DNA from 3 places in the Nonomuraea sp. NPDC049709 genome. Region 1 is predicted to be linked to each of the others. Evidence: riboswitches for the same ligand, from Rfam matches in the RefSeq annotation. Region 1 holds a riboswitch; each other region holds the start of a gene.
The links. A riboswitch is a leader RNA that binds a small molecule or an ion and turns the genes downstream of it on or off. The one in region 1 is predicted to bind cyclic di-AMP.

Region 1 (7,444 bases):
GCGCGGTGCAGGGGCTCGGCGCGGGCGCGCTGCTGCCGCTGTCGATCGCGTTGATGATGGAGATGTTCCCTCCGGGGTCGAACGGCGCCCGGGCGCAGGGTGCGATCGGCGGGGTGATGGGGCTGACGTACCTGGCGGGGCCGTTCCTGGGCGGGTTGTTCACCGACCACGCGAGCTGGCGCTGGTCCTTCTACGTGAACGTGCCCCTCGGGGCCGTGCTGATCGCCATCGTCGCGCTGCGCCTGCCGAGGCGGCCCGGAACGGGCGGCGGGCGCCCCGACTACGCGGGCATCGCCGTCTTCACCGTGGCCATCAGCACGCTGCTGCTGGGGCTGACCGAGAAGGGCCTGGACGGCCACACGTGGACGGACGCCGCCGTGGTCGGGCCGATCCTGCTCGCGCTGGTGCTGCTGGCGGCGTTCGTGGCCGTCGAGCGGCGGGCGGCGAGCCCGATCATGCCCATGGGCCTGTTCGGCAACCGCACGTACACGCTGGTGAACCTGACCTCGTTCTGCACGGCGTTCTCCATGTACGCCGGGGTCGTCTTCCTGCCGCGCTACTTCCAGGAGGCGCTGGGTGTCAGCGCCACCGAGTCGGGGCTGCGGATCTACCCGATGATGCTGGCCATGGTGGCGGGCAGCGTGCTGATGGGCGCGCTGATGTCCAGGACCAGGGTGTACAAGCCGTGGCTGGTCGCCTCGCCGTTCCTGCTGGTCACGGGCGCGGTGCTGTGCCTCGGCCTGACGCCGGCCACCGGCGGCCTGGCGCTGGCACTGTGGATGTTGCCGCTGGGGCTGGGGATGGGCCCGATGCTGTCCGGGCTGACGGTGGCGGCGCAGCAGTCGGTCGAGCCGCGGCACCTCGGCGTGGCCTCGGCCAACCTGACCTTCTTCCGGCAGATCGGCGGCTCGGTGGCGCTGGCCGTCGGCGGCACCCTCTACACCGCGGAGGTCGCCGCGAGCGCGCCCGCGCACGGGATGGCCGCCGCGCACGCCTCCGCGGCGGCCGTGGTCATCCCGTCGCTGGGGGTGGTGGGGGCGGTGATCGCCCTGGTGGCGCTGGTGGCCATGCCGAACAAGCGGCTGGAGACGCCGTCCGTGCCGCAACACAAGGTTGAGGCCGGTTTCGCGTCATAAGCGGCTCCATGCGAAGCTGTGATTGTCCCCAACACCATGGAGGTCCTCATGGCGGATACACCGGAGCCGGAAGTCAGCGAAACTCCCGAGGACGAGATGAAGCGCAAGTTCCGCGAGGCGCTGGAGCGCAAGCGCGACCAGGCCGCGGGCTCAGGCGCCGGTGGCAGGGGCGTCGACCCATCGAAGATCCACGGGGCGCACGGTCCGGCTACGAGTAAGAGATCGTTCAGGCGCAAGAGCGGCGGCTGAGGCTGGATTTCTCAGGGGGTACGGCATGCCGTGCCCCCTTTCTCTTTACCTTCGTAGGTAGATCTTCGACTCTTTCATACGATTCGTTTGCGTTTGTCCGAATCGGTAGTTAGAGTAATCGCCATTACCAGCCGGTGACCTAGTCCTTACCCAAGATGGACCACCGGTTGGCGCCGAATCCCGAACCATCGGGAACCGGGGAACCACCTCACTGGGGTGAATCCGGCCGCGTGCCGGTAGGGCATCTCCACGCCCGAACCCGTCAGCTAACCCGGTAGGCGTGATGGAGAGGAAACATTACCCCATGCACCACCGCGTCGTACCCCCAGACAGCGCCGTGCCGACCGCCCACTGAGCGGTCCCCTTCCTCAAGGCTCGTATTTTGCGCTCCGCGCAGCAACGTCAGGTGCTCTAGCTCCGCTGCGCGTGCTCCCCCTGTGAGCGCAACTCCCTGTCCCCTCGCGAAGGGTTTCACTTTTTCATGTCTGCTCGATTTGGCCTGCGTTCCCTCACCCTCCTCACCACCTCCGCCATCGCAGCGCTGACCATCGTCGGCACTCCCGCCCACGCCGACACCGACACAGACGAGAAGGTCCTGCTCAAGGGCTCCACCACGGCGTCGTACTTCTGGGACGACTCCTCCGGCCGCGCCGGCGACACCGGCCTGCCCGCCAGCGGCAAGCCCATGCAGAAGGGGCTGGCCGCCAGCCCGAGCTGGCCGCTGCTGACCGAGGGTTACGTGGTCTACAAGGGCAAGAAGATGCCCTTCTTCGTGGGTGACCGCGGCCCCGGCGCTCCCTCCAACCGCGGCATCATGCTCGACCTCGACGCCAAGACGTTCGCCGAGCTGACCGGCGGCGAGTTCAACTCCGACACCCTGGGAGTGGACGGCGTCGGCGGCCAGGGCCACATCGAGGTCGACTACGTCATCACCAAGTGGGGCGACGGCGTGGGCAAGAAGAACTACCCGGTCGCGTTCTCGACCGGCGCCTGGGCCGAGCGTGACCGTAACCCGGCCACCCCGCCGCAGGCGGAGGAGTCCTCGTCGCAGGGCGGCGTGCTCCTCTCGGGCCCCGTTCCCGCCGAGCACTGACTTTACGCGGGCGTACCAGAATGTCATTCTGGTCGTCGTGACCACGCGCGTAGCCGCAAACGGCATCGAAATCGCCTACGAGAGCTTCGGCTCACCGTCGGGACGTCCCCTGCTCCTCATCATGGGGCTCGGCGCCCAGCTCATCCAATGGGACGAAGGGCTCTGCGAGCTGCTCGCGGAGCAGGGACATCACGTCGTACGGTTCGACAACCGCGACGTCGGCCTGTCGACGCACTTCCACGACCTGGGGGTGCCCGCGATGGGCACGCCCTCGCCGTACCTGCTGGACGACCTGGCCGACGACACCGCGGGCCTCATGGACGCCCTCGGCTGGCCGGCCGCCCACGTGGTGGGAGCCTCGATGGGCGGGATGATCGCCCAGACGCTGGCCATCCGGCATCCGGCGCGGGTGCTGACCCTGACCTCGATCATGTCCACGCCCGGTCCCTCCGTCGCCCCGCCCACGGAGGCCGCGTCCGCGGTCCTGATGGGCCGGCCGGCCGCCGACCGCGAGGCGGTGCTGGCGCAGGCCGTGCAGACCTGGTCCGTCATCGGCTCGCCCGGCTACGAGCTGGACCGGGAGCGGATCGCCGCGATGGCCGGGCTGGCCTATGACCGCTGCTTCGACCCGGCCGGCACGGCCCGGCAACTGGCCGCCATCATGGGGTCGGGGGACCGTACGGAGCTGCTGGCCTCGGTGGCGGTGCCCGCGCTGGTGCTGCACGGGGAGGCCGACCCGCTGGTCCCGGTGGCCGGCGGCCGCGCGACGGCGGCGGCCATCCCGGGGGCGCGGCTGGTGACGTACCCGGGGATGGGGCACGACCTGCCGCGCGCGCTCTGGCCCGACTTCGTCACCGAGATCACCAAGCTGACCTCCGCCTGACGCTCGCCGGTGGCCCGCCCCCCGCCGGGGAGCGGGCCACCATGAGGGCGGTCAGATCTCCAGCTTCCCCTCGATGCCCTTGAGCTGGTGCCGGGCCAGCGCCAGGTTGGCGCGCCCGCGGTCGAGCGCCAGGTAGAGGAACAACCCCTTGCCGCCGCGCCCGGTGATCGGGCGGATGATGTGGTACTGCCCGCTCAGCGTGATCAGGATGTCCTCGATGGCGTCCTTGAGGCCCAGCGAGTCCATCGTGCGGAGTTTGGCCTTGACCACCTCCGTGTTGCCCGCCGCGGCGACCTGCAGGTCCAGGTCCTTGGAGCCGCCGAGCGTGCCCAGCGCCATGCCGCTGCCGTGATCGACGATCGCGGCTCCGATCGAGCCGTCGATCTGCATCATCTCCTTGAGAGAGACGTCCATGCCGGCCATGCTTCCTCCTCCTTCTCAGCGGGGCTGGATCAGTGTTTCCGTGCTGCGACGGCGGCCACTCCGGCGGCCGTCTTCCTGCCCTCCAGCCGCAGCAGCCCGACGTTCGCGCCGGGTCCGGCCAGGACCGTGAGGACGATGGCGGGGCCGGCGGCGTAGAAGGCCACGAATCCGGCCGAGCCGGAGACGAGCGTCTCCTCGAACGCCCCCTGGCCGGTCATGCTCAGCATCCGCCTGCTCATCGCGACCAGCGCCGCCGACAGCGCCGCCGCCTGCTCGCCGGTCTTTCCTTCGAGGTCGCAGGCGATCGGCAGGCCGTCCACCGTGCAGGCGACGCTCCCGTTCACGTCCGGGGTGCGCTCACGCAGGAGCGCCATCTCCTCCAGAACCTCTTGTCGTAGCTCCACCGGTGGCCTCCTCCTGAGTGAGGGGAACCTCACGACAGTTCCTCCAGCGCCTTCTTCAGCCGCATCAGCAGTGCCAGGTCGGTCGGGTTCCCGGTCACGGGCGGTCCCAGCGGCAGGGTCGCGGCCGTGGGGTCGTGCGGCGGGCGCTCCGCGGCCGGTTGCCGCCCGCGCTTGGGCAGTCCGTGAGCGGGGGCCGGGTCCGGCGCGGCGAGCAGGCCCGAGGCCGCCAGCCGCCGGACGGCCAGCAGCACCGGGTACGCCGGCCGCCCGATCTGCTTGGCCAGCTCCAGGGGCGTCGCCTTGTGGTCGGCCCGGACGAGGACCTCCCACTGGACCCGGCTCAGCGTCACCGCGTGCCCCGGCAGCCGGCCCAGCGGCCGCACCGGGAGGCTGTCCACGTCGGCGGACGGCCAGGCCTGGGCGAGCTGCGCCCGCCGGCGCGCGCACTCCCGCACCAGCCCCGGCACGTCGAAGAACCACTGCCCGCCCAGCCAGTGCCGCTCCCCGGGGCGGAACTTGGGCCGCGACCCGCTGATCGGCAGCAGGAAGAAGGCCGCGTCGAGGACCCCGCCGAGCACCGCGTACTGCAGCTCGCCCGCGGTGACCGGCCCCTCGGCGAGCAGCCGCTCGCAGCCGCCGTCGGCCTGCAGCCCGCGCAGCGCCGCCTCCGTCGTCAGCCCCCTGGCGGCGAGCAGCCGCTCGACGCTGGGGGCCTGGGCGCACTCCATGTACGTCACGCGCCCGTCCGCGAGGAAGATCGTGCCGTTCCGGCCGACCCGGAGCGCGCCCGTGGAGCGCTCGCGGGCGAGCCCGGCCAGGAGTGTGTCGACCCGCGTCATGGGTCACGTCGTCAGGCGGCTGGAGATGGTCTGCAGGCGGTGCCTGGCCAGGGCCAGGTTGGATCGCTCCAGGTCAAGGCGGACGTACAGGACGAGAGGGCCCTCGAACACCGTCTCCATCATCCGGAGCAGGTGGTGGCCCTTGTCCGTGGTGACGAGCATGTCGTCGATGCGTACGACCTCGCCCGGGCACGAGCGGGCCAGGCCGTCGCTGGTGGCGCGCAGGGCCTCGGTCAGCGCGGCGGCCGACCGGTCGGCGTCCACACCTGACGCGCTGCTGAAGGCCACCGCCATGCCGGTCGTGTGGTCCACCAGCATGGCGTCCAGCGCCCCCGGTATGGACATGACCTCCGCCAGGCAGGTGTCGATTCCGAGCACGTGACCTCCCTCGCCGTCTTGGGACGGGGACAGCGTAGGGGGGTGGGATCACACCGGAGAGGCCGCCGAACGCGGGTGTTGAGCTTTTATACGGCCACGAAGTAGAAAAACAACTCCGTTGCGGATAACTGTACGTTTTATGAATACTTTTCGCGGCAACGAAGAATCTCGTTCACGTTCTGCTCCGCCCACGTGGCCACCACGGAGATCGGGTCGTGCAGCGACCGGCCCAGGTCCGTCAGCGTGTACTCCACCCGCGGCGGCACCTCGGCGAACACCTCCCGCGTCAGGAGCCCGTCCTGCTCCATGGCGCGCAGCGTCTGGGTCAGCACCTTGGGCGTGACCCCGCCGATCCGTGCCCTCAGCTGGGTGAAGCGCATCGGCCCGCCGATGAGGCAGAGCAGCACCAGGACCGACCATTTGTCGCCGATCCGATCGAGAACCACCCTGGTCGGACAGTTCGGGTCGAAGACATCGCCGGTATCCATTAGGTACTTATAGCACGATGAAGTAACCAGTATCTGATGGATACTCTTGGCGACATGAAGATCCTTCTCTTTGGCGCGACCGGCATGATCGGGCAGCGCATCGCCGCGGAACTCGCCTCCCGCGGCCACGAGGTGACCGGCGTCAGCCGCAGGGGTCCCGTCAAGGGCGACGTCGGTGACGCCGCCACGCTCGCCGAGGGCCATGACGCCGTCATCTCCGCCATCGCCCCGCCGCGCGACGGCACCGAGCCGGAGGCCCCCTTCCTCGCCGCCAACCGCGCGCTCATCGACGGCGTGCGTGCCTCCGGCGTGCGCAGGCTGATCGTCGTGGGCGGGGCCGGCAGCCTGCAGGTGGCCCCCGGCCAGGACCTGGTCGACACGCCCGGCTTCCCGGAGATCTACAAGAAGGAGTCCCTCGCCGGGCGGGCGGCGCTGCGGCTTTACCAGGAGGTCGAGGACCTCGACTGGACGTTCGTCTCGCCGGCGGCGGAGATCGCGCCGGGGGAGCGGACGGGCAGCTACCGGCTCGGCGGCGACACGCTGATGAGCGACCCCGAGGGGCGCAGTTTCATCACCGCCGAGGACTACGCGGTCGCGATCGCGGACGAGGTGGAGCGCAACGCCCATCCGCGCCGGCGCATCTCCGTGGCTTACTGAACGGGCTCGTCGGGCAGGAGCGCCCGCTCGTCCGGCTTGTGCACCAGCACGTTGCTCACGTACGACTTCACCGCCGTGGCCAGCCCGACGTCGGCGCCCTCCTGCTCCGACAGGTACCAGCGGTGGTCGAGTATCTCGTGGAAGAGCTGCGCGGGCTCCAGCTTCCCGCGCAGGTCCGCGGGGATGGCCTCGACCGTCGGCTGGAACACCTCCGCCAGCCACCGGTGCGCCACTATGGCCTCGTCCTCGTGCCGCAGCCCCTTGGCCACCCGGAACCCGTCGAGGTCGTTGAGCAGCCGCCGTGCCTGGTTCTCCTCCACGTCGAGACCGGTCAGCCGGAGCAGGCGCCGCTGGTGGTGCCCGGAGTCCACGACCTTGGGCCGTACGATGAGCCGCCCGGTGCCGACCTTGCGCCGCACCATCATCTCCGCCACGTCGAAGCCCAGCAGGTTCAGCCGCCTGATGCGCTGCTCCACGCGGTGCCAGTCGACCTCCTCGATGACCTCGCTCTCGTTGATCTCGTTCCACAGGCGGTGGTAGCGGGCCACGACGTCCTCGGCGGTCTCCATGGGGTCGATCGACGGGTGCAGCAGCCCTCCGGCCTCCAGGTCGAGCATCTCGCCGAAGATGTTCGTGTGCGCGGTGTCGATGTCGCCCAGTCGCTGCCCCTCGCTGATCATCGGGTGCATCTCACCGGTCTCGGCGTCCACCAGGTACGCCGCGAACGCCCCCGCATCGCGGCGGAACAACGTGTTGGACAGCGAGCAGTCACCCCAGTAGAAGCCGTTCAGGTGCAGCCGCACCAGCAGCACGGCCAGCGCGTCCAGCAGCCGGGTGAGCGTGTCGGGGCGCAGGGTGCCCGACATGACCGCGCGGTAGGGGAGCGAGAACTGC
Region 2 (7,444 bases), on a different contig from region 1:
CGCCCATCTCCTCGACGTACTTGTGCTCGCCCGCGTCCAGCCACACCACCTGGTCGCAGCCGTTCTCCACCGCCTGCCGCTGCGCGACGAACGCCGCGGCGTAGTTGCCGCCGCACTTGGCGAAGCCGGTGCCGCCCGGGGCGGCCCGCGTGTACTCGGTGGACAGCCAGACGGAGACGGGCTTGATCCCGCCGGTGAAGTAGGAGGCCGCCGGCGAGGCGATGACCATGTACTTGTACGTCTTCGACGGGTAGTTGACCCCGAGCCCCGCCTGGGTGGCGATCATGAAGGGGCGCAGGTAGAGGCTGTGACCCTCGGTGGTGGGCACCCACTCCTTGTCGGTCTCGACGAGGAGTTCCAGCGAGTCGACGAACGTCTCCTCGGGCAGCTCGGGCATGGCCATGCGCAGGGCCGAGCGGTTGAAGCGGGAGGCGTTCGCGTACGGTCGGAACGTCACGATCGAGCCGCTGATCTGGCGGTAGGCCTTCAGGCCCTCGAACAGCTCCTGCGCGTAGTGGAAGACCGAGGTTGCCGGGTCGAGCGAGAGCGGCCCGTACGGCATGAGCCTGGCGTCGTGCCAGCCCTGCCCCTCGGTGTAGTCGATCGAGATCATGTGATCCGTGAAGGTCTGCCCGAAACCGGGGTTCGCCAGTACCTGCTCCCGCTCGGCCGCGGTGCGAGCGTGGTCGGATAGCTGCACGTCGAAGCTGAGCTTCTGAGCGATGGTCATGACGGAGGTCCTTCTCTCTGCGATCTACCGAAATCTACCGGAATCTGCCCACTGTCTGCGGATCTGCGAGCCGGTGGCGGTGAGCAGCCGTGGCCGGGAGGGCAGTCCGTACTTCCTATTGTCTCGCCATATGGGATGGCAAGCGGCCAATGGGGGTGATAAGCCCATTCCACGGCCGGAACGCGGACGCGAAAAAGCGCCTGGCGAGTCCTCTCGGACCGCCAGGCGCTTCTTCGGGGCTAGGCGGTCCTAGCCGGATACTCGCGCGGTGATGTCGTCGCCGATCTCGGTCGTGGTGCGGCCGGCCCAGCCGGCGAGGCGCTCCACGATGTCGTCGGCGACCGCCTGCTCGACCTTGGCCGCCTCGGCGTGCAGGCCCAGGTGGTCGAGGAGCATGGCGACGGACAGGATGGTCGCGGTGGGGTCGGCCTTGCCCTGGCCGGCGATGTCGGGCGCGCTGCCGTGGACCGGCTCGAACATGCTGGGCGTGGTCCGCTCAGGGTTGATGTTGCCGCTGGCGGCCAGGCCGATGCCGCCCGCGACGGCCGCGCCGAGGTCGGTGATGATGTCGCCGAACAGGTTGTCGGTGACGACCACGTCGAAGCGCTCCGGCTGGGTGACGAAGAACATCGAGGCCGCGTCGATGTGGCTGTAGTCGGTGGTGACCTCGGGGTATTCCTCGGCCACCCGGTTGACCGTGCGCTGCCACAGGTCACCGGCGTAGGTGAGGACGTTGGTCTTGTGGACGAGGGTCAGCTTTCTGCGCGGCCGCGACTTGGCCTTCTCGAACGCGTAACGCACCACGCGCTCGACACCGTGGGCGGTGTTGAGCGACTCCTGGGTGGCGATCTCGTGCGGCGTGCCGCGCCGCATGGTGCCACCGGTGCCCGCGTAGAGGCCCTCGGTGCCCTCGCGGACGACGATCATGTCGATGTCCTCGGCGGGCGTGTCGGCCAGCGGGGTCTCGACGCCGGGGAACAGCTTGACCGGCCGCAGGTTGACGTAGTGGTCGAACTCGAACCGGAGCCGCAGCAGCAGGTCGCGCTCGAGGATGCCCGGCGGCACGCTGGGGTCGCCGATGGCGCCGAGCAGGATCGCGTCGTAGCCGCGCAGCTCGTCGAGCACCGCGTCCGGCAGCGTCTCGCCGGTGCGGTGATAGCGTGCGGCGCCCAGGTCGTAGTGCGTGGGCTCGATCTTCGTGCCTACGGCCTCCAGGACCTTGAGTCCTTCGGTTACGACCTCGGTGCCGATGCCATCCCCGGGGATGACGGCCAAGCGGATGTTACGCGACTCCATGGGCGGTACCTTACCGGCTCGTCTCGTCTGACGAACACATCATCTCATTTTTCGGACGTCCAGTTTTGAGCCATTTGCGACCTTTTGACCGTTTCGTTAGAGTCCGTCGGGCCTAATCCACGCAGCCGCTGCGTGGAGCCGGGGACCCAACTTTCCCCCAGGGGCGAATCGGCACCGCCGTAGGGCCGTCTTCCAGGCCCGAGCCCGTCAGCTAACCCGGTCGGCCGCATGGAAGGACAGTGTTCTGTCTCGCATCGCCATTGCCCTGGCGGCCGGTGTCGCCGGGCTCATCCTGGCCACCCCAGCCGCCCAGGCCGCCACCGACGAGGCCCGGGCCACCACGGACAAAGACACCACCACCCTGACCGGCGCCGAGATCAAGCGCATCCAGGAGGCGCAGGCCCCCACGCCCGCCTGGAAGGTCGCCCTCGACTACGCCATGGACAAACGCGGCACCCCGTACGTATGGGGCGGGACCAGCAGGAGCGGGTACGACTGCTCCGGGCTCATGCTCAGGTCCTACGAAGCCGCGGGCATCGAACTGCCGCGCACCGCCCGCGAACAGTACGGGGCATTTTCCAGGAAAATCGCATGGAACGATCTAAAGCCAGGTGACCTGGTGTTCTTCAGCAACCTGGGTCACGTGGGAATGATCTCGAAGCCCGGCTACATGGTGCATGCGCCGCGCACGGGCGACGTCGTGAAGGAGGAGAAGCTCTCGACCTGGCGCAGACAGGCGTTCGTGGGAGCGGTCCGGCCGGATCCCAAGGGCGTGCGCCAGTGGACCGAGGTGCTGAAGCAGCGCCGGTCCTCCGCCCCGGCCACGCTCACCGCCACCCTCTGAGAAGCCGAGAGCGGCCCCGCGAGCCCGGGGCCGCTCTCTTTCAGGTCGCCTCAGGGGCTCTCTTCCAGGTCGTCAGGGCACGATCGGGGCGGCCAGGCGCTCCACGAAGCAGGGGTTCGGGTACTGCTCGGCGAGGTCCAGCGGCTCGCCGTGGAAATGACCGTGGATCTGGACCTCGACGGGGTCGAAGATCCGCGGGCACGGCACGTTCGGGCGGAACCGGATCTGGTCGAGGTCACCGCCGATCTCGCGCAGCCTGTCGCAGCCGGCGAACGGGTCGGGGTGGTTGCCGTCGTCCGGGTCGCAGGTCAGGACCCAGCGCTGGGCCACACCGCCGTGGTACTTGGTGATGGTCAGCTCGGCCGCCTGCGCGTGGGCGGGAGCGGCGAGCAGGGCCGCGGTGGCCAGCGCGGGGACGGCGACGGCGGCGGCGCGGCGGATCGCGGTCAGGGAAGCGTGCATGGGGGGACCTCCTCATGGAATGGATACGGAGCGCGACGTTATCAGCACTCTCCGTATCCATAACGGCAGGTCTCCGTACCCCCTGCCCCAGGCGTAGCGTGGCGGCGGATCGGCCACGACTTCACCAGGCGGGCATCGGACCCGGCGGTACCAAGGCCGTGGCGCTCAGGGCCCGCTTCATCGACAGGTGGGCCGGCGAGTTCCTTGACGCCCGCCCCGGGGCCACCGTGCTGCACCTGGGCTGCGGGCTCGACACCCGCGTCCACCGGATGGACCCGCCGCCGTCGGTCCGCTGGTACGACGTGGACTACCCGGAGGTCATCGAACTGCGCGGCAGGCTGTTCCCCGGGCGCGCAGGTTGCGCCACGATCGGGTCATCGGTCACCGATCTGGCGTGGCTGGAGCGGGTCCCCGGCGACGCTCCCGCGCTGGTGGTCGCCGAGGGCCTGCTCTACTACCTCGACCCGACCGGGGGCGCGGCGGCCTGTCGATCACGCACCGCATCTCGGCCTGGATCGTCGGCGCCCTGCCGGCGATGAGGCGGACGGCCGTGTGCTACCGGCTGGAGTTCTGAGGGGCGCCGCCGTTGTCGCGGCGGTCCAGCGCGGTCTGGACGGCCTCGGCCGCCTCGTCGTCGTGGTCTTCGGCACGGTTCCAGGCATACATCTCGTACATGGGACCCATCTCTTCTCGCGGGCGCGTTCCAGAATTTCCTGAAGGGGGAAGCCGGACTCCGGTCGCGAATCCGACCGGGCCTGATCTCGTGGTCCGGGTCACGGACCGGACGAAGGGACTTAGTGGCCGACGCCAACGCCGCTCTCCGCGGCGGGTCGTCGACCTGCCCTAACAGGCCCCGCCGCGGCAGGTAATGAGTACGAGAACCTGGCGCATTACTCGACACAGTACCCGAGCATGCTGCTTGGATGTCCTACTATCTCGCATCGTGAGACGCAAAAGGGCCGCCACCCAAGACGGGTGACGGCCCCTCGGCCGGTGTGGGAGGTCAGTCCTCCAGGTCCACCGAACGGCCGCTCTCGGCGCCGATCTCGGCCCCGATCTGCTCGACGACCTCGGCGGGGATGGCGGAGTCGACGGTCAGCGCGATGAGCGCCTTGCCGCCCTTGACGTCACGGGCCACCTGCATCGAGGCGATGTTGATGTTGTACTCGCCGAGCAGCCTGCCCACCACGCCGACGATGCCGGGGCGGTCGGTGTAGGTGTAGAAGCACAGGTGGGCTGTCGGCTCGATCTCCATCTCGTAGCCGTTGACCTCGACGATCTTGGTGATCTGGCGCGGCCCGGAGAGCGTGCCGGAGACCGAGACCGTACGGCCGTCGGCGAGCACGCCGCGCACGGTCACCACGTTGCGCCAGTCGGGGCTCTCGGAGCTGGTCACCAGCTCGACGGTGATGCCGCGGTCCTTGGCCAGCAGCGGGGCGTTGACGTAGGTGACCTGCTCCTCGATCACGTCGGCGAACACGCCCTTGAGGGCGGCCAGCTCGATCACCCGCACGTCCTGGGAGGCGATCTCGCCGCGCACCTCGACGTCGAGCTTGGTGGCGACCTCGCCGGCCAGCGCGGTGAAGACCCGGCCGAGCTTCTCGGCCAGCGGCAGGCCCGGCTTGACGTCCTCGGCGACCGCCCCGCCCTGGACGTTGACGGCGTCCGGCACGAACTCGCCCGCCAGCGCCAGCTTCACGCTCCGCGCGACCTGGGTGCCGGCCTTCTCCTGGGCCTCGTGCGTGGAGGCGCCCAGGTGCGGCGTGGCGACGACCTGGTCCAGCTCGAACAGCGGGCTGTCGGTGCACGGCTCCTTGGCGAACACGTCCAGGCCGGCCCCCGCGACCCGGCCCTCCTTGATCGCCGAGTAGAGCGCGCCCTCGTCCACGATCCCGCCGCGCGCGACGTTGATGATCCGGACGGACGGCTTGACCTGGTGCAGCTCCCGGTCGCCGATGAGCCCGAGCGTCTCCTTGGACTTGGGCAGGTGAACGGTGATGAAGTCGGCCTGCTTGAGCACCTCTTCGAGGCTGAGCAGCTTGACGCCCATCTGCGCGGCGCGGGCCGGCGGCAGATAGGGGTCGTAGGCGATCAGCTCGACGCCGAACGGCTGCAGCCGCTGCGCCACGAGCTGGCCGATCTTGCCCAGGCCCAGGATGCCGATGACCTTCTCGTCGAGCTCGACACCGGTGTACTTGGAGCGCTTCCACTCCCCGTTCTTCAGCGCGGCGTGGGCCTGTGCCGTGTTGCGGGCGCTGGCCAGGATGAGGGCGATGGTCTGCTCGGCGGCGCTGGTGATGTTGGAGGTCGGCGCGTTGACGACCATGACACCGGCCTTGGTGGCCGCCTCGACGTCGACGTTGTCGAGGCCGACGCCGGCGCGCGCGACCACGCGCAGCTTGGGCGCCGCGGCGATGGCCTCGGCGTCGACCTGCGTGGCGGAGCGGACGATCAGCGCGTCCACGTCGGCGAGGGCGGGCAGCAGCTGGGAACGGTCGGCGCCGTCGGTGTGGCGGACCTCGAAATCAGCTCCGAGTACGGCGAGGCCAGCCTCGGACAGCTCCTCTGCGACCAGAACGACGGGCTTGTTCACTGGTGTGGATCCTTAAGGCACGGCGGGCTTGGGGGGGACACGTCCACGGATCCCCCCGGCGGTCCCACTGAGTCTATCCGGCGCTTGTGAACGCGTTCACGAGGGACTCACGATGTGAGACGAGGACCGCCGTACCCAGCGCTCGGCAAACTCATCCACTCTGCGCACATCTTTGTCTTGATCGGGAGATTTATTCGCCATTAGCCTGATAAGCCGTGGCCGACTACCTATGGTTCGTCATATGAGCATCGGGAATCCTGCGCTTGCCGACGTGCTCGCTCAGCATGGCACGCCGCACCGCCTGCTGGGCGCACTTGCCGACGGTGGAGTCCTGGTGGCAGTGCGACCAGATCGTTCCGTCGTCCTGGGGACGACCCAGGCCGGTGACCGGGTGCTGCTCGGATACACCGGCCCCGCTACCTATGCCAGGCACCGCGGCAGCCATTCCCTGTCGGCCTGCGACGCCGACACCATCCTGGACATCCAGCGCGTCACCGGGGTGCGCGAGATCGTGATCGACGCGGCCGGACCAGCCGCCGCGGCCGTGCCGATCGACGATCTGCAGCGCTTCCTCACCACGACGCGCACGGGGCCCACGCCCGTCCTGTCGGGGGCGGTGCCCGCCGCCTACGCGACGGGGGCGATGGCCACCGTGTCGCGCGGTGCCGCGCTGGCCCAGGTGGCTCCCCCGGCTCCGGAGGCTCCCACGTTCCCCTGGGTGCCCGCGCCCAGGCCGCATCTGTCGGGGCCGATGCAGCAGGTGGACCCGGGTTACCGGCGGTGCACGCATCCGATCCTGCCCGCGCTGCGGCAGGCGATCGCGTACCTGCTCATGGACTTCCCGCTCGTGCACCACGTCTGGATCTCCGAGGCCCGCACGGCCTCCGGGGCGCCGGGGATCATGCTGCACGTGAAGGTGCACATGTCGGCCGCCGAGGACGTCGTACGCGACCTGCACCGCCTGGTACGCGCCCGGCTGCCGCAGTTCGCCGCCTCCGGGGCGCCGATCCTCATGGCCAGGGTGGCGGACGCGCGCAGCGAGCGGCGGATGATCGAGATCGGCGCCCACGTGGTCTGCGCGAACGTCAGCGACTGACGGAGGGCCCGCGGAAAGTGGGCCCTCCCGAACAAGCCCTCGCTCGGCTTCAATGAGGGCATGATCGCACCGGCGGTGCCCGCGACCACCGTCCCCAGGGGCGTGCGGGTCGGCTACGGGGTGGGCTCGTTCTGCACGGCCACGGTCAACGCCGTGCCCGGACTGCTCCTCCTGTACTACATGACGAACTTCCTGGCCGTGCCCGCGTGGCTGGCCGGGGTGGTGGTCACCGCGCCCAAGGTGTGGGACCTGGTGATCAACCCCCTGGTGGGGCGGTGGTCGGACCGGACCCGCTCGCGCATGGGGCCGCGGCGGCCCTGGATGCTGGCGGGCGCCTGCACGCTGCCGATCGCGTTCTTCCTGGTGTTCGCCGGCCCGCCGCTGACGGGCTACCCGGCCGCCGCGTACGTGGGCGTGTGCTTC
Region 3 (7,444 bases), on a different contig from region 1:
CGCCGCCTCCAGCTCGTACAGCTTCAGGGTGCCGTCGGGGACGCCGTTGTCGTCCGAGGAGGACTTGATCCGGAACAGGGCGTAGCCGCGCACGCCGCCGTCGTCCTCGACCAGGATCGAGCGCAGCGTCCCGGCGCCGCGCTGGTCGAACTCCTCGTCGGCCAGCAGGCCGTCCCAGGTCTGGGACCTGCGCTCGTACCGGCCGGGGCGGCGGGTCACGACGGAGGCGAACAGCTTCTCCAGCTCGCCGCGCACGTCGGCGGGCTTGGCGACCCGGAGCCGGAGCGACGGGTCCTGGGGTGCCTCGCGGACGAACGCCGAGGCGTGCTTGTGGATCCGGAACGCCAGCTCGCTGGCGGCCCTGCCGTATCCGTACCGGCCGTAGATGAGCGCCTCGGAGGCGTAGAGGGCGGCCACGGACTCGCCGCGCTCGCGTATGTCGGTGAGCTGCCTGCGCATCAAGGAGGACAGCACGCCCCGGCGCCGGTGGGAGGGGAGCACGCTGACGGCGGTCACCCCGGCCACGGGCAGCTGCCCGCCGGGGATCGTCATCGTGAGGCTGAAGATGGAGGTGACTCCGGCGATCGTGTCGCCGTCGAAGGCGGCCAGCGTGCGGTCGAACTCTGTCTCCGCCTTGAATCGCCCGGCCTGCGTGGGATGCGGCGTCCAGCCGAACGCCTCTTCGAGCACTCCGGCGAAGGCCGGCCACTCAGACTCGTCAATCGGACGGATCGGATACGTCATCCGTCCACGGTAGGAGCGGGCAAAGGGGAAGGGCCACCCAATATACGTGCTTAATGATCAAGGCGTTGGTCAAGTGGGCTGCCCAAACACGGGTCAGACCGATACAGTCAGGCGCATCATGAGTTCCCGACCGGCGCCGCTCATCCCGCCACGGGTCCGTGCGGTCCTGGTGCGGGTGCCGTTTCTGGTGCCCATCGTCCGGTTCGTTCGGCGTGTGCTGCTGGCCCGGGACCGCAATCTGCTCATCACGCTGATCGTGCTGGCGCTCGTCATCGGGTTCCTCGCCGCCGAGGTCTCGACCGAGTGGTTCTCGCCCTCGCTGCTCATCCTGGTCACCCTCGTCGGCGGGCTCCAGCTCCGGCTGCGCAGCCTGGTCAAGTTGCTGGTGGGGATCGGGGTCGCGCTCGGCTACGTCGCGGCCACGCTGGGCGCGAGCCGCGTCGGGCTGGGGCTGTCGGTGACGATCGTGTTCACCACCGTGCTCGCCGTGCTCATGGCCCGCACCAGGGGCAAGCTCGGCGTCCAGGGGCTGCGCGGCGACGCGATGCTGCTGGAGCTGCGCGACCGGCTCAGGAGCCAGGGCGAGCTGCCCGCGCTGCCGAAGGACTGGGGCGGCAAGGTGGTGCTCAAGCAGGCCGGCGGGTCCTCCTTCGGCGGCGACTTCATGGTCTCCATGCGCGACGGCAACTCCGTCGAGATCGCCCTGGTCGACGTGTCCGGCAAGGGCGTCGACGCGGGCACCAGGGCGCTGCTGCTGTCGGGCACATTCGGTGGGCTGCTCGGCTCGGTCGACGACTTCCTGCCCGCGTGCAACGCCTACCTGCACCGGCAGCGCGGCGACGAGGGATTCGTCACGGCCGTGCACGTGCGTCTCGACCTGGCCACGGGCGACTACACGATCACCTCGGCCGGACATCCGCCGGTGGTCAAGTTCGACGCGGGCACGGGCAACTGGCAGGTCGCCTCGGCCAAGGGCGTGGTGCTCGGCGTGGTTCCCGACCTGCACTGCGAGCCCGACAGCGGCACCCTGCGCAAGGGCGACGCGCTGCTGCTCTACACCGACGGGCTGATCGAGCAGCCGGGGCGCGACATCGACGCCGGCCTCGACCGGCTGCTCGGCGAGGCGGAGCGGCTGCTGCCCTCCGGGTTCCGCGACGGCGCCAGGGCGCTGGTCAACGCCATGTCCTCGGGACACAACGACGACTGCGCGCTGGTGCTCATCTGGCGGCCGTAGACCCGTGACGTTTCACATGGGCCGGTCGTGATGGCGGTCACTGGCAAGGGCCTCCGTCCGCCTGAGATCCTCTAGAGGTTCGGGCCCCGGCGGAGCGGCGCGGCTCCACCGGGGACCCGTCACAGCCAGCCGCTGTCGCTGGCGATGCGTACGGCATCCAGCCGGTTCCGCGCCCCCGTCTTGCACATGATGCGCGACAGGTGGTTGCGTACGGTGCCGACCGACAGGAAGAGCTCGTCGGCGATCTCCGTCGAACGCGCCCCGCCCGCCGCGACCCGCAGCACGTCCAGCTCCCGCCGGGTCAGCGGGTTCGTCGCGCACTGCAGCGCCGCAACGGCCAGCTCCGCCTCGATGGCCCGCTCTCCCGCCGCCACCTGGCGCACCCCCTCGGCCAGCCGCTCCGGCGGCACGCACAGGCTCATGAACCCGAGCGCCGGTCCGGCCAGGGCCTCGCGCACCTGGGCGGGATTGGGGGAGGCTGACAGGATCAGCACCCCGCAGCGGGGCACGTGCTCGGCCAGCCGGCCGGCCGCGGGAGGCCCCGGCAGGTCGAGGTCGACGACGGCCACGTCGGCCTCGGCGGTCCTCGCCGCGCGCACCACCTCCTCCGCGCGTTCGGCCTCGGCCACGACCCGCAGGTCGGGTTCGGCTCCGAGGGTGGCGAGCAGGCCACGGCGCACCAACGGCAGGTGCTCTGCGATCAGTATGCGGATCAAGACGTCCCCCTCCGTCGTCTCTTAGCGTGATCGGCCGATCGCGGGCTGTCAATGCTCTTCAAAAGCGGTAAGCCGTGCGGTGTGTCGAGTTCGACTACTCTGGGGCTGTCGGACCTTTCGTCTGTCCTCCGGTCCGCCCTGTCGTCTGCCTGGAGCGCGCCTAGATGAACTGGCTCTACGTCGTGGGGATCGTCCTCTTCCTGCTCGGGTTGATGGTCTCCATCGCGCTGCACGAGCTCGGCCACCTGCTCCCGGCCAAGCTGTTCGGGGTCAAGGTGACCCAGTACATGGTGGGCTTCGGCTCGACGGCGTGGTCACGACGCAAGGGCGAGACCGAATACGGCATCAAGTGGATCCCGTTCGGCGGCTACATCCGCATGATCGGCATGCTGCCGCCGCGTCCCGGTGACGAGCCCGGCAAGCTCAGGAGCACCGCGACGGGCCCGTGGCAGGGCCTGATCGAGTCCGCCCGCGACGCCGCCCAGGAAGAGGTGCGGCCGGGCGACGAGGAGAAGGTCTTCTACCGGAAGAAGTGGTGGCAGAAGGTCATCATCATGTCCGGCGGCCCGGCGATGAACTTCGTGCTCGCCTTCGTCTTCTTCAGCATCCTGCTGGTCGGCATCGGCCTGCCCACGCTGGCCCCGATCGTCTCGCCCGAGACCAACACGTGCGTGATCCCGATCTCGGAGCAGCGTACGGAGTGCAAGCCCACCGACAAGCCCACCCCCGCCGTCCAGGCGGGCATGAAGCCCGGCGACCACATCGTCGCCTTCAACGGCCAGAAGATCGGCTCCTGGGACGACGCCACCCGCCTGATCCGCTCCCACGGCGCCGGCGCGGTGCGGCTGGGCATCGTCCGCGACGGCAAGCCGATGACGGTCAACGTCACGCTCATCGCCCAGGACCGGCCCAACCTGGAGGACCCGCAGAAGATCGACAGGAACGTCGGCTTCCTCGGCGTGCTGCCCACCGAGGTCATGCAGCAGCAGACCATGGGCCAGGTCATCGGCTACATGGGCGAGCTGACGGCCAGGGTGGCCGGCTCGCTGCTCAACCTGCCGGAGAAGATGGTCGGGGTCTGGCACGCGGCCTTCTCCGGCGAGGAGCGCGACCCCGAGGGCCCCGTGGGCGTGGTCGGCGCGGGCCGCATGGGTGGCGAGATCCTGGCCTCCGACCAGCTGTCCACCGAGAAGAAGATCGCCATCTTCATCAACCTGCTGGCCGGCTTCAACCTCGCGATCGGCATGTTCAACCTCATCCCGCTGCTGCCGCTCGACGGCGGCCACATCGCCGGCGGGCTGTGGGAGGGCATCAAGCGGGCGTTCGCCAGGATCATGCGGCGGCCGGAGCCGGGTTACGTGGACATCGCCAAGGTGCTGCCGCTGACGTACGCGATCGCGATCGTGATGATGATCATGGCGGGCCTGCTCGTCTACGCCGACCTGGTCAACCCGCTCACGCTGACGAACTGAGGCCGCCGCCGTGGACGCCCTGGAGCGGCTGCGGGCCCTGTGCCTGGCGCTGCCCGAGACGACCGAGCGGCTCTCGCACGGGGAGCCGACGTGGTTCGTCAGGGGCAAGAAGACGTTCGTGATGTTCGCTGATCACCATCATGACGATCGGCTGGCGTTCTGGTGCGCGGCCCCTCCCGGGGTGCAGGAGGAGATGGTGGCGGAGGACCCCGAGAGGTTCTTCCGGCCACCGTACGTGGGGCATCGGGGGTGGCTGGGGGTCTACCTGGACGTGCCGGACGTGGACTGGGCGGAGATCGCGGAGATCGTGACGGACGCCTACCGCCGGATCGCCCCCCAGTCCCTCGCCGCCCGCCTGCCCTGACCCCGGGCCCGGCGCGGGTTGCCGCGGGTCAGTTCATCGAGATGTGCACGTGGTCGAAGTGGTTCTCGGTGACGCTGCCCCGGTCGGACATCGAGCTCCAGCCCGATCCGTGGTTGATCCGCTGCTTCCAGATCACGTACTTGACGCCCAGCTTGTCCTGGTTCTTGATCGCCCAGGCCGCGATCCGGTCGCCGAGTGCGTTGTTGACGGCGGTGGGCATCGAGCCGCCCGTGCTCATCATGAAGTCGCAGGCCCGGCCGAGCGGGTGCTCGCCGCTGGAGCCCGAGCGGAAGCAGCCCACCTCGAACGGCAGCGAGAAGTTCTTCTCCACCTGAGCCTTCATCAGCCGCGTACGCGAGGTGATGTTGTCCGATCCCGTGGGCAGTTCGGGCGCCCAGGAGCCGTCGGACTTGCGGCCGGTGCCGAATGGCACGAGGTCCTCGAGCTTGTCCTTGATGTCGTCGATGACGTCCTCGGCCTCGTCGCGCTGCTCGGCCACCGTGGCCGTGTCCGACTTGATCCGGGTCGCCAGCGCCGCGGCCTCCTCGCTGGCCTGCTGCTTGTCGTCGCGGGCCTTGGCGACGCCCTGCACGACGGCCTGTTGTTCGGCGGTGAGCTGTTCGAGCAGGGCCGCGCTGCCGGCGTTCTGGGGCAGCATCAAGGTGGGCACGGAGGGGTCGGCGTTCTGGTAGCGCAGGCGGGCGATCTCGGCGACCCGCTGCTCGGCCGTGGTCAGCGCCTGCTCGGCGGTGGCCAGCTTGGCCTCGGCCGTCTCGGCGGCCTGCTGGGCCTTGGCCAGCTCGACGCGCTTGAGGTTGTACTGCTCGATGAGCTTGTCGACCTTGGTGTTGAGCTGTTTGAGCTGGGCACGGAGTTCGGCTTCCGTGGGTTTGGGGGCGGCCGACGCCGCGGTCGCCGGGAGGACGGCGATGGCGGCGGCGGCGATGAGACCGATGGCAAGAGTCGCGGGGGACGAAGCCGCCACGTAGGTGTTCCTCTCCCTCTGCCGGCCGGGTTAGCTGACGGGTTCGGGCAGGGGAGTTGATCCCTACCGCCGAAGCGGATTCACCCCAGGTGCGATGGGTCCCCGGCTCCCGGGCGACGCGCTCGGGATTAGGCGTGCCACGGCTGTTTCGGCCGGTGCATATGGGGATATTAGTGGTAGATCACGAGTCATGCGACCTTAAGTAGAAATCTATTAGTGATCTACTTGTGATCGAAGCATGCGTGCCGCCTCCTCCGGCAGCACGTCGTTGACGAAGGCGCCCATCGCGGACTCCGAGCCGGCCAGATATTTGAGCTTGTTCGCCGCCCGGCGGATGCTGAACAGCTCCAGGTGCAGATAGCCCAGCTCCCGGTCCTGCCGTACGGGTGCCTGGTGCCAGGCCGACACGTACGGCATCACGACCCCGAACAGCCCGTCCAGCGCCCGCAGGACCGAGGTGTAGAGGGGCGCGAACGCGGCCCGCTCCTCCTCCGTGAGCGCGGCCAGGTCGGGCACCTGCCGGTGCGGATAGAGGTGCACCTCGAACGGCCAGCGCGCGGCGGCGGGCACGAAGGCCGTCCACAGCTCGTTGGCGGCCACCACCCGCGTCCCCGCCTCCCGCTCGGCGGCCAGCACGTCGGCGAACAGGTTGCCCGGCCCCTTGTACCGGGCCGCCGCGCCGAGCTGCAGCCTGGTCCTGGGCGTGACGTACGGGTAGGCGTAGATCTGGCCGTGCGGGTGGGCGAGCGTGATGCCGATCTCCGCGCCCCGGTTCTCGAAGCAGAACACCTGCTCGACGCCCTCGATCGTGGACAGCTCGGCCGTGCGGTCGGCCCACGCCTCCATGACGAGCCCCACCTGGTCGTCGGAGAGCTTGGAGAAGGAGGACGAGTGGTCGGAGGTGAAGCACACCACCTCGCACCGGCCCACGCCCGGACGGACCTCGCTCAGGCCGCCCACCTCCTCATAAGTCCCGAAATTTCCGGAGAAAGAGGGGAAGCGGTTCTCGAACACCACCACGTCGTAGTCGTAGGCGGGGATCTCCGACGACCGCGTGTCCGACGACGGGCACAACGGGCACTCGGCCGTGCCGCCGGTCGGCAGGAACGTCCGCGTCTGCCGGTGCCCGGCGATCGCGATCCACTCCTCGGTCAGCGGGTCGTAACGCAGCTCGGAGGCCACGGGGCGGGGCTCCAGCGGCCGCCGGTCGATCGCACTCCTGTCGGCGTCGTCACGCCGGTCGAAGTAGATGAGCTCTCGGCCGTCGGCCAGATGGGTGATGGTGCGCTTCAAAGCGAGCCCTCCGCGATGATGAGTTCTCCGGCCCGTTCGGCCAGCTCCGTTCGTGCGTCCTCGGGCAGCCCCGCGTCACTGATGACCACGTCGGCCTCGGTCAGCTCGGCGATGGTGCTGATGCCGACCGTGTTCCACTTGGTGTGGTCGGCGGGGACCACCAGCCGGTGCGCGGCCGCGACCAGCTCCCTGTCGGTCTCGGACTCGAGCAGGTTGGGCGTGGTGAACCCGGCCCGCACGCTCATCCCGTGCACGCCGAGGAAGAGCGTGTCCACGTGCAGGCGGCGGATCGCCGCCACGGCGACCGGACCCACCAGCGCGTCGGACGGCGTCCGCACCCCGCCGGTCAGCACGACGGTGCGGTCGGCGCGCGGGTTGCGGTGGAAGACCTCGGCGACCGGGATCGAGTTGGTGATCACGGTCAGCTCGGGCACGCCGATCAGGTGGTGGGCCAGCGCCCACGTGGTGGTCCCCGCCGACAGCGCCACGGCCGTGCCCGGTCGTACGAGCGTGGCCGCGTGCCGCGCGATGGCGTCCTTCTCCTGCTGCTGGCGGGCGGACTTGGCGGTGAAGCCGGGCTCCTCGGTCGAGCCGGGGCCGAGCGCGGTCGCGCCTCCGTGCACCTTCTCCAGCAGC

Region 2: another riboswitch for cyclic di-AMP. It lies ahead of AB0J69_RS17250 (C40 family peptidase); the one in region 1 lies ahead of AB0J69_RS11285 (hypothetical protein).
Region 3: another riboswitch for cyclic di-AMP. It lies ahead of AB0J69_RS37035 (hypothetical protein); the one in region 1 lies ahead of AB0J69_RS11285 (hypothetical protein).

Annotation. Positions count from the first base shown of each region.
Region 1 covers NZ_JBFANM010000009.1:124,278-131,721, forward strand. Annotated here, with positions in the region: gene AB0J69_RS11275 (MDR family MFS transporter) at 1-1,136, shown strand, start outside; gene AB0J69_RS11280 (DUF5302 domain-containing protein) at 1,185-1,385, shown strand; cyclic di-AMP (ydaO/yuaA leader) riboswitch at 1,547-1,681, shown strand; gene AB0J69_RS11285 (hypothetical protein) at 1,867-2,478, shown strand; gene AB0J69_RS11290 (alpha/beta hydrolase) at 2,516-3,361, shown strand; gene AB0J69_RS11295 (hypothetical protein) at 3,413-3,784, opposite strand; gene AB0J69_RS11300 (roadblock/LC7 domain-containing protein) at 3,814-4,188, opposite strand; gene AB0J69_RS11305 (hypothetical protein) at 4,218-5,027, opposite strand; gene AB0J69_RS11310 (roadblock/LC7 domain-containing protein) at 5,031-5,405, opposite strand; gene AB0J69_RS11315 (helix-turn-helix domain-containing protein) at 5,543-5,893, opposite strand; gene AB0J69_RS11320 (NAD(P)H-binding protein) at 5,948-6,550, shown strand; gene AB0J69_RS11325 (DUF4032 domain-containing protein) at 6,544-7,444, opposite strand, start outside.
Region 2 covers NZ_JBFANM010000015.1:115,043-122,486, reverse strand. Annotated here, with positions in the region: gene AB0J69_RS17260 (branched-chain amino acid aminotransferase) at 1-730, opposite strand, end outside; gene AB0J69_RS17255 (3-isopropylmalate dehydrogenase) at 980-2,026, opposite strand; cyclic di-AMP (ydaO/yuaA leader) riboswitch at 2,126-2,267, shown strand; gene AB0J69_RS17250 (C40 family peptidase) at 2,466-2,870, shown strand; gene AB0J69_RS17245 (SSI family serine proteinase inhibitor) at 2,943-3,332, opposite strand; gene AB0J69_RS17240 (class I SAM-dependent methyltransferase) at 3,347-3,871, shown strand; gene serA (phosphoglycerate dehydrogenase) at 4,336-5,925, opposite strand; gene AB0J69_RS17230 (hypothetical protein) at 6,167-7,021, shown strand; gene AB0J69_RS17225 (MFS transporter) at 7,082-7,444, shown strand, end outside.
Region 3 covers NZ_JBFANM010000044.1:86,017-93,460, forward strand. Annotated here, with positions in the region: gene AB0J69_RS37010 (GNAT family N-acetyltransferase) at 1-744, opposite strand, end outside; gene AB0J69_RS37015 (SpoIIE family protein phosphatase) at 863-1,978, shown strand; gene AB0J69_RS37020 (response regulator transcription factor) at 2,098-2,694, opposite strand; gene AB0J69_RS37025 (site-2 protease family protein) at 2,859-4,166, shown strand; gene AB0J69_RS37030 (MmcQ/YjbR family DNA-binding protein) at 4,177-4,530, shown strand; gene AB0J69_RS37035 (hypothetical protein) at 4,559-5,515, opposite strand; cyclic di-AMP (ydaO/yuaA leader) riboswitch at 5,521-5,660, opposite strand; gene galT (galactose-1-phosphate uridylyltransferase) at 5,729-6,808, opposite strand; gene AB0J69_RS37045 (DeoR/GlpR family DNA-binding transcription regulator) at 6,805-7,444, opposite strand, start outside.